Linked DNA regions of Cupriavidus necator. Each later gene encodes a partner of the first gene's protein in a complex. Links are inferred from orthologs where the notes say so. Each region holds a gene or a part of one and is shown on either strand. Other genes may lie near its edges.

What was found.
Region 2: the proteins of secA (region 1) and secY are in contact, whole or in part, in a crystal structure (PDB 3DIN), measured with the Thermotoga maritima proteins. The link is inferred for Cupriavidus necator from one-to-one orthologs. Residues at the interface, in WP_004082002.1 of Thermotoga maritima: Glu261, Ala262, Arg263, Lys300, Ala301, Arg302, Thr303, Ile304, Ile305, Leu323, Tyr324, Asp325, Pro326, Val329, Ser330, Tyr333, Ile336, Lys340, Phe345, Val349, Glu363, Phe364, Tyr374, Ser375, Gly376, Gly377, Glu393, Ile395, Thr482, Ser483; in WP_004081795.1 of Thermotoga maritima: Glu108, Gly109, Glu110, Glu111, Ala236, Glu237, Arg238, Arg239, Ile240, Thr241, Ile242, Gln243, Tyr244, Ala245, Arg246, Arg247, Val248, Thr249, Gly250, Arg251, Arg252, Val253, Tyr254, Gly256, Ala257, Ser258, Thr259, Tyr260, Leu261, Pro262.

What each region holds. Positions count from the first base shown.
Region 1 is NZ_CP066018.1:2,036,336-2,040,965, forward strand. What follows is about bases 379-3,667. They hold secA (preprotein translocase subunit SecA), read left to right. Parts: upstream 379-689; coding sequence 690-3,467; downstream 3,468-3,667. Other genes in these bases: I6H87_RS09505 (hypothetical protein), read right to left, coding at 379-384; argJ (bifunctional glutamate N-acetyltransferase/amino-acid acetyltransferase ArgJ), read left to right, coding at 3,631-3,667. In the rest of the region: more of I6H87_RS09505, read right to left, coding at 1-378; more of argJ, read left to right, coding at 3,668-4,630. UniProt on the Escherichia coli protein: Required for protein export, interacts with the SecYEG preprotein conducting channel.
Region 2 is NZ_CP066018.1:1,821,160-1,824,930, reverse strand. The notes cover bases 1-2,880. They hold secY (preprotein translocase subunit SecY), read right to left. Parts: upstream 2,173-2,880; coding sequence 829-2,172; downstream 1-828. Other genes in these bases: rpsE (30S ribosomal protein S5), read right to left, coding at 2,866-2,880; rpmD (50S ribosomal protein L30), read right to left, coding at 2,673-2,855; rplO (50S ribosomal protein L15), read right to left, coding at 2,216-2,650; infA (translation initiation factor IF-1), read right to left, coding at 587-805; rpmJ (50S ribosomal protein L36), read right to left, coding at 440-556. Outside these bases: more of rpsE, read right to left, coding at 2,881-3,384; rplR (50S ribosomal protein L18), read right to left, coding at 3,406-3,762. UniProt on the Escherichia coli protein: The central subunit of the protein translocation channel SecYEG. Consists of two halves formed by TMs 1-5 and 6-10.

The sequences.
Region 1 (4,630 bases):
GCGTTGCACGGGCTCCACTTCCCAGTCCGCGTGGCGCGACACCTCCGGCTGCACCCGCACCCGGATCGCGGTGATATGCGAGCCGCGCTGCTGCAGCCGTGCCAGCAGCGTCGGCACTACCTGGCGCACGCGGGCAGCGGCGGCGCCGTGCGCGGCCAGCAACAGCAGCACCTGGGCGCTCGGGTCGGTGGCGTCACGCTTGACCCCGGCCACGGCCAGGCCGTCGCGCATGCCGGCGGGCAGCAGTGCCAGCACCTCGGCCTCGAGCACCGACAGCTGGCGCGCGGTCTGCATCAGCGTCGAAACCGGGCCGGCCTTGGCCAGCCAGTCGTTGAGCGGCTTGGCGGCGGGGGTCTGCAGGGCGTGATGGGTGAAGCGGCGCATGCATGCATTCTAGCAAGGGGCGCGCTGGCCGCCTTGCCCGACTGTGGATTGAAGCTGCGGCGGCCGCCCCAAACTGTGGCCAATGGGCGCACGGGCAATCACGCGGGCAATCTGCGGACCACACGCGTGGCCGACATCCGGCAGGCTTGCCTGCCCTTGCGGGACGGGGCCAGGCGCGTTCCGGCCGTGACCCCGGCACATGATAAACTCGGCGTTTTGCGCCAATCTATCCATTCCTCGCCCGGCCGCCGGAGCAGCCCGCATCCCTGGGGTGCCGCCCGGTTCCGCGCAGGTGAAAGCAATCGATGATCACCGGCCTTCTCAAGAAAGTCTTCGGCAGCCGCAATGAGCGGCTGATCAAACAATATCGCCGCACGGTGGCGCAGATCAATGCGCTGGAGCCGAAGTTCGAGCAGCTCTCGGACGACGAACTGCGCGGCATGACGGAGACCTTCCGGCAGCGCCACGCCGGCGGCGAATCGCTCGAGGCGCTGCTGCCCGAGGCCTTCGCCGTCTGCCGCGAGGCCAGCAAGCGTGTCATGAAGATGCGCCACTTCGACGTGCAGCTGATCGGCGGCATGGTGCTGAACGACAACAAGATCGCCGAAATGCGCACCGGCGAAGGCAAGACGCTGACCGCGACGCTGGCCGTGTACCTGAATGCCATTACCGGCCAGGGCGTGCACGTGGTGACCGTCAACGACTACCTGGCGCAGCGCGATGCCGAGTGGATGGGCCGGCTGTACAACTTCCTGGGCCTGTCGGTGGGCGTGAACCTGTCGCAGATGCCGCACGACGCCAAGCAGGCGGCGTACAACTCGGACATCACCTACGGCACCAACAACGAGTTCGGCTTCGACTACCTGCGCGACAACATGGTCTACGACCCGTCGCAACGCGTGCAGCGCCCGCTCAACTACGCCATCGTCGATGAAGTGGACTCGATCCTGATCGACGAGGCCCGCACCCCGCTGATCATCTCCGGCCAGGCCGAGAACCAGACCGACCTGTACCAGCGCATGAACGGCATCCCCAAGCTGCTCGAGCGCCAGATCGGTGAAGAGAAGGCCGACGGCACCGGCGTCGAGAAGCCGGGCGACTACTACGTCGACGAGAAGGGCCACCAGGTCTACCTGACCGAAGCCGGCCACGAGAAGGCAGAAGAGATCCTGTCGCAGCAAGGCCTGATCGGCGAGGGCGAGTCGCTCTACGCGCCGCAGAACATCACGCTGATGCACCACCTGTACGCCGCCCTGCGCGCGCACAGCCTGTTCCATCGCGACCAGCACTACGTGGTGCAGAACGACGAAGTCGTGATCGTCGACGAGTTCACCGGCCGCCTGATGACCGGCCGCCGCTGGTCCGACGGCCTGCACCAGGCCGTTGAGGCCAAGGAAGGCGTCACCGTCCAGCAAGAGAACCAGACGCTGGCGACGATCACCTTCCAGAACTACTTCCGCATGTACAACAAGCTGGCCGGCATGACCGGCACGGCTGACACCGAAGCGTATGAGTTCCAGGAGATCTACGGCCTGGAAGTGGTGGTGATCCCGACCAACCGCCCGGCCCAGCGCAAGGACCAGCAGGACCAGATCTACAAGACCGGCAAGGAGCGCTACGACGCCGTGGTGCGCGATATCCGCGACTGCTACGAGCGTGGCCAGCCGGTGCTGGTGGGCACCACCTCGATCGAGACCTCGGAATACCTGTCGGGCCTGCTCGATCGCGAGCAACTGCCGCACCAGGTGCTCAACGCCAAGCAGCACGCGCGCGAAGCCGAGATCGTGGCCCAGGCCGGCCGCCCCAAGATGATCACCATTGCCACCAACATGGCCGGCCGCGGTACCGACATCGTGCTGGGCGGCAATGTGGAGAAGCAATCCGGCTTTATCGAGGCGGACCCGAACCTGTCCGACGCCGAGAAGGCCGCACGCATCAAGCAGCTCGAGGATGAGTGGCATTCGCTGCACGAGCAGGTCAAGGCCGCCGGCGGCCTGCATATCGTCGGCACCGAGCGCCATGAGTCGCGCCGTATCGACAACCAGCTGCGCGGCCGTGCCGGCCGCCAGGGCGACCCGGGTTCGTCGCGCTTCTACCTGTCGCTGGACGACCAGCTGCTGCGCATCTTCGCCGGCGACCGCGTGCGCGCCATCATGGAACGCCTGAAGATGCCCGAGGGCGAGCCGATCGAAGCCGGCATCGTCACGCGCTCGATCGAATCGGCGCAGCGCAAGGTCGAAGGCCGCAACTTCGACATCCGCAAGCAGCTGCTGCAGTACGACGACGTCGCCAACGACCAGCGCAAGGAAATCTACAAGCTGCGCAACGACGTGCTGGAAGCCCAGGATGTCGGCGACATGGTGACCAACCTGCGCGAGAGCGTGCTGGTTGAGCTGTTCCGCGACCACGTGCCGGCCGACACCATGGAAGAGCAGTGGAACATCTCCGGCCTGGAAACGCGCCTGCGCGAGGACTGGGGCCTGGAAGTGCCGCTGGCGCAGACCATCGAGGGCGCGCAGAGCATCGAGGACGAAGAGCTGCTCAACCTGATCATGAAGGCGGCCGCGGAGCGCTACGATGGCAAGGTCGCGATGGTCGGCCGCGAGTCGTTCGCCGGCTTCGAGCGCTCGGTCATGCTGCAGAGCATCGACACGCACTGGCGCGAGCACCTGGCCGCGCTGGACCACCTGCGCCAGGGCATCCACCTGCGCGGCTATGCGCAGAAGGATCCCAAGCAGGAATACAAGCGCGAGTCGTTCGAGCTGTTCGCGCGCCTGCTGGACCTGATCAAGAACGAAGTCACGCGCGTGACTTTCAACGTGCAGATCCAGTCGCCGGAAGAGCTGGAGCAGGCTTCGGAAGAGATCGAGGAAGGCCTGTCGCACCTGGAGAACATCCAGTACAAGCACGACGAGTTCGCCGAAGGGCGCGAGCCGGTCGAGGAAGCGCCGTCGCCGCGCACCGGTGCGGCCATGGCCGCCGCCGAGCTGGCGCTGGCGGGCATGCCCAAGGTCGGCCGCAACGATCCGTGCCCGTGCGGCTCGGGCAAGAAGTTCAAGCAGTGCCACGGCAGGCTCAGCTGAACTGAGCCCGGCCGGGTACCCGGCATGACGTCGTTCCCGCTGTCTGGGGAGTGACGCGCAAGGAAACGACATGCCCGCCCTCCGCGGGCATGTTCGTCTGATGACAAGCAAGTTGCGAGCAGAAGCCGCAAGCAGATAACGCAAGCAGGAACGAGGAGTCCACATGCCCGTCAATCTTCCGCTGCCCCAGGCAGAGAACCTGAAATCCGTCGCCGGCGTGGAGCTGGGCTGGGCCGAGGCGGGCATCCGCAAGGCCAACCGCAAGGACGTGCTGGTGGTGCGCGTGGCCGAAGGCAGCACCGTGGCCGGCGTCTTCACCAGCAACCGCTTCTGCGCGGCGCCGGTGCAGGTCTGCCGCGAGCACCTGGCCGCTGGCAAGGGCATCCGCGCGCTGGTGGTCAACACCGGCAATGCCAACGCCGGCACCGGCGAACCGGGCCTGGCCAGTGCCCGCGCCAGCTGCGACGCGCTGGCAGCGCAACTGGGCATCGCCGCCGAGCAGGTGCTGCCGTTCTCGACCGGCGTGATCCTGGAGCCGCTGCCGGTCGACCGCCTGGTGGCCGGCCTGCCCGCCGCCATCGCCAACGCGAAGCCGGACAACTGGCTGGCCGCCGCCGAAGCCATCATGACCACCGACACGCAGCCCAAGGCCGCGTCGCGCACGGTGCAGATCGACGGCAAGACCGTGACGCTGTCGGGCATCAGCAAGGGCGCCGGCATGATCCGCCCGAACATGGCGACCATGCTCGGCTTTATCGCCATGGACGCCGCCGTGGCCCAGCCGGTGCTGCAGGCGCTGGTCTCCTACGCCGCCGACCATTCGTTCAACAGCATCACCATCGACGGCGATACCTCGACCAACGACTCGTTCGTGCTGATCGCCACGGGCAAGTCCGGCGCCGTGGTCGAGCGCGCCGAAGGCCCGGCCTTCGAGGCGCTGCGCGACGCGGTGACCGCGCTGGCGCAGGAACTGGCGCAGATGATCGTGCGCGACGGCGAAGGCGCCACCAAGCTGATGACCATCCGCGTCGAAGGCGGCAAGGACGTGGCCGAGTGCCGCCAGATCGCCTATGCGGTGGCGCATTCGCCGCTGGTCAAGACCGCGTTCTATGCGTCGGACCCCAACCTGGGCCGCATCCTGGCCGCGGTCGGCTACGCCGGCG
Region 2 (3,771 bases), 210 kb from region 1 along the record:
GCGAGCGGCGTTATTCGGACCTTTTGCCATTAGTTTCTTCCTCTGCCTTCGGCTTTACTTCTTCAGAGCCACGCCGGCCTTGCGCGGACCCTTGCGGGTGCGGGCATTGGTCCGGGTACGCTGACCGCGCATGGGCAGGCCCTTGCGGTGACGCATGCCACGATAGCAACCAAGGTCCATCAGACGCTTGATGTTCATCGTGGTTTCACGACGCAGGTCACCCTCGACCGTGACCTTGCCCACTTCGTCACGAAGCTTTTCCAGGTCGGCGTCGGTCAGATCCTTGACCTTCTTGTCAAACGGTACACCGGTGGCCTCGCAAATCTTGCGAGCGCGCGAGCGGCCGACACCATAAATGGCCGTCAGGCCGATTTCGGTGTGCTTGTGGTTCGGGATGTTAACCCCTGCGATACGTGCCATTCGTCAATCCTCTTTCCGATTAGCCTTGGCGTTGCTTGTGGCGGGGATCCGACGAGCAGATCACGCGCACGACACCGTTGCGCTTGATGATTTTGCAGTTGCGGCAAATGCGCTTAACAGAAGCCAGCACTTTCATAATTTTCCTCTTCCTTCAATTCCTGTTCGCTCACTTCGTCCGGAAGACGATTCGTGCGCGCGACAGATCATATGGGGTCAGCTCGACCGTCACCTTGTCACCCGGAAGAATCCGGATGTAGTTCATTCGCATCTTGCCGGAGATATGGCCCAGTACTACATGGCCATTTTCCAACTTGACCCGGAACGTCGCATTGGGAAGGTTTTCCAGGACCTCCCCCTGCATCTGGATGACGTCGTCTTTTGCCATACCTAGCCTGTACCGATCCGAAGTCAGCGCAAGGTCAGATTGCCCTTGAAATTCGCCTTCTTCAGCAGCGACTCATATTGCTGCGACATCACGTAAGACTGAACCTGAGCCATGAAGTCCATCGTGACGACCACGATGATCAGCAGCGAGGTTCCGCCAAAGTAGAACGGAACGTTCCACCGCAGCACCAGGAATTCCGGCAACAGGCAGACCAGTGTGATATAGACCGCACCAGCCAGCGTCAGGCGCACCAGAATCTTGTCGATATAGCGCGTCGTCTGCTCGCCTGGACGAATGCCCGGAATGAAGGCACCGCTTTTCTTCAGGTTGTCTGCCACTTCACGGCTGTTGTACACCAGGGCCGTGTAGAAGAAGCAGAAAAATACAATCGCAGCAGCGTACAGCAGGATGTAGACCGGCTGGCCCGGCGACAGCGTGGCAGCCAGGTCCTTGATGAACCCGCCAACCGAGCCCGTCGCATCGGACGTGAACCAGCCCGCGATCGTCGCCGGGAACAGGATGATCGACGATGCGAAGATCGGCGGAATCACCCCTGCCATGTTCAGCTTCAGCGGCAGGTGCGACGACTGGCCGCCGTACACCTTGTTGCCGACCTGACGCTTGGCATAGTTCACCAGGATCTTGCGCTGGCCTCGCTCGACGAACACCACGGCGAAGGTCACACCGATCACGATCGCCACGATGAAGATCGCCGCGATGATGCTCATGGAACCCGTGCGGACCAGTTCGAACAGTCCGCCGATCGCGTTGGGCAGGCCCGCCGCGATACCGCCGAAGATGATGATCGAGATGCCGTTGCCCAGACCACGCTCGGTGATCTGCTCACCCAGCCACATCAGGAACATCGTGCCGGTCACCAGCGTAATCACTGCCGTGGCCCGGAACATCAGGCCCGGATCCAGCACCAGCCCAGGCTGCGACTCCAGCGCCACCGCAATCGACAGCGCCTGGAACGTGGCCAGGACCACGGTGCCGTAGCGCGTGTACTGCGTGATCTTGCGTTGCCCTGCCTGCCCTTCCTTCTTCAGCGCCTCCAGCTGCGGCAGCACGATCGTCAGCAACTGCATGATGATCGACGCCGAGATGTACGGCATGATGCCGAGCGCGAAGACGGTAAAGCGCGACAGCGCCCCGCCCGAGAACAGGTTGAACATCCCGAGGATGCCACCCGACTGACTCTGGAAAAGCTTCGCAAGCTGCTCCGGATCGATACCGGGCACCGGAATATGAGCGCCGATGCGGTACACGATCAGGGCCAGCACCAGGAACATCAGCCGGCGCTTGAGGTCGCCGTACTTCGCCGTGTTCCTGGCTTGCGCGCTTGCATTGGGTTTCGCCGTGGCCAAACGATGCTCCGACTATAACTGCCTATGCTGCGATAAATGCCTGTCAGGCTGCGATCTGGCCGCCGGCGGCTTCGATCGCGGCCTTGGCGCCAGCGGTGGCGCCCAGACCCTTGATCGTCACCTTGCGGGTCAGTTCGCCAGCCTTGATGACCTTGGCGCTCTTGACCAGCTCGCCCACCAGGCCAGCTTGCTTCAGGACCAGCAGGTCGACTTCGGCCGCTTCCAGGCGCTCGATGTCACGCAGCGTGACTTCGGCGTTGAACGCCTTGGTCAGCGAGGTGAAGCCGCGCTTGGGCAGGCGACGATACAGCGGCATTTGACCGCCTTCGAAGCCCACCTTGTGGAAGCCGCCCGAACGCGACTTCTGACCCTTGTGACCGCGACCGGCAGTCTTGCCAAGGCCGGAGCCGATACCGCGACCGACGCGACGCTTGGCGTGCTTCGAACCGGCGGCCGGTTTCAGGTTGTTCAGTTGCATCTTGCTCTCCGAGTTCCCGGTATCAGGCCAGAACCTTGACCAGGTACGAGACCTTGTTGATCATGCCGCGCACAGCGGGCGTGTCCTGCAGCTCCGACACCGAGTTGATGCGGCGCAGGCCCAGGCCACGAACAGTGGCGCGATGATCCTCGCGCGTGCCGATCAGGCTGCGCACGAGTTGCACTTTTACGGTTTTCTGCGACATTGCGTTCACCTTAACCCAGGATGTCTTCGACCGACTTGCCACGCTTTGCGGCGATTTCGCCCGGCGTGCTCATCTTCTGAAGGCCGTCCAGCGTGGCACGAACCATGTTGTACGGGTTGGTGGAGCCGTGCGACTTGGTCACCACGTTGGTGACGCCCATCACTTCGAAGATCGCGCGCATCGGGCCGCCGGCGATCACGCCGGTACCTTCCTTGGCGGGCATCATCAGCACCTTGGCGGCGCCGTGCTTGCCAACGACTTCATGTTGCAGCGTGCCGTTCTTCAGCGAGACCTTGACCATCTTGCGACGGGCTTCGTCCATTGCCTTCTGAACAGCAACCGGCACTTCCTTAGCCTTGCCCTTGCCCATGCCGATGCGGCCATCGCCGTCACCAACCACGGTCAGCGCAGCGAAACCGAGAATCCGGCCACCCTTCACCACCTTGGTGACGCGGTTGACCGAGATCATCTTCTCGCGGAGGCCGTCGTCGCGTTCGTCCTGTTGGACTTTTGCTTGCATCTTTGCCATGACGTATCTCTCTCTATGCGCTTAGAACTTCAGGCCGGCTTCGCGGGCGGCGTCTGCCAGGGCCTTGACGCGGCCATGGAAACGGAAGCCGGCGCGATCGAACGCGACAGTTTCCACGCCGGCAGCCTTCGCCTTCTCGGCGATGCGCTTGCCAACCACGGTGGCGGCAGCGGCGGTAGCGCCCTTGCCATCCAGTTCCTTGCGCACTTCCACCTCGGCGGTCGACGCGGAAGCCAGCACCTTGGTGCCGCACTCCGAGAAAACCTGGGCGTAAATATGCGAATTCGTACGGAACACGGTCAGACGATTGACTTTCATCTCCGCGATCTTGGCGCGGGTCTGACGTGCACGGCGCAAACGAGCGTCTTTCTTGTTCATCATTGCACC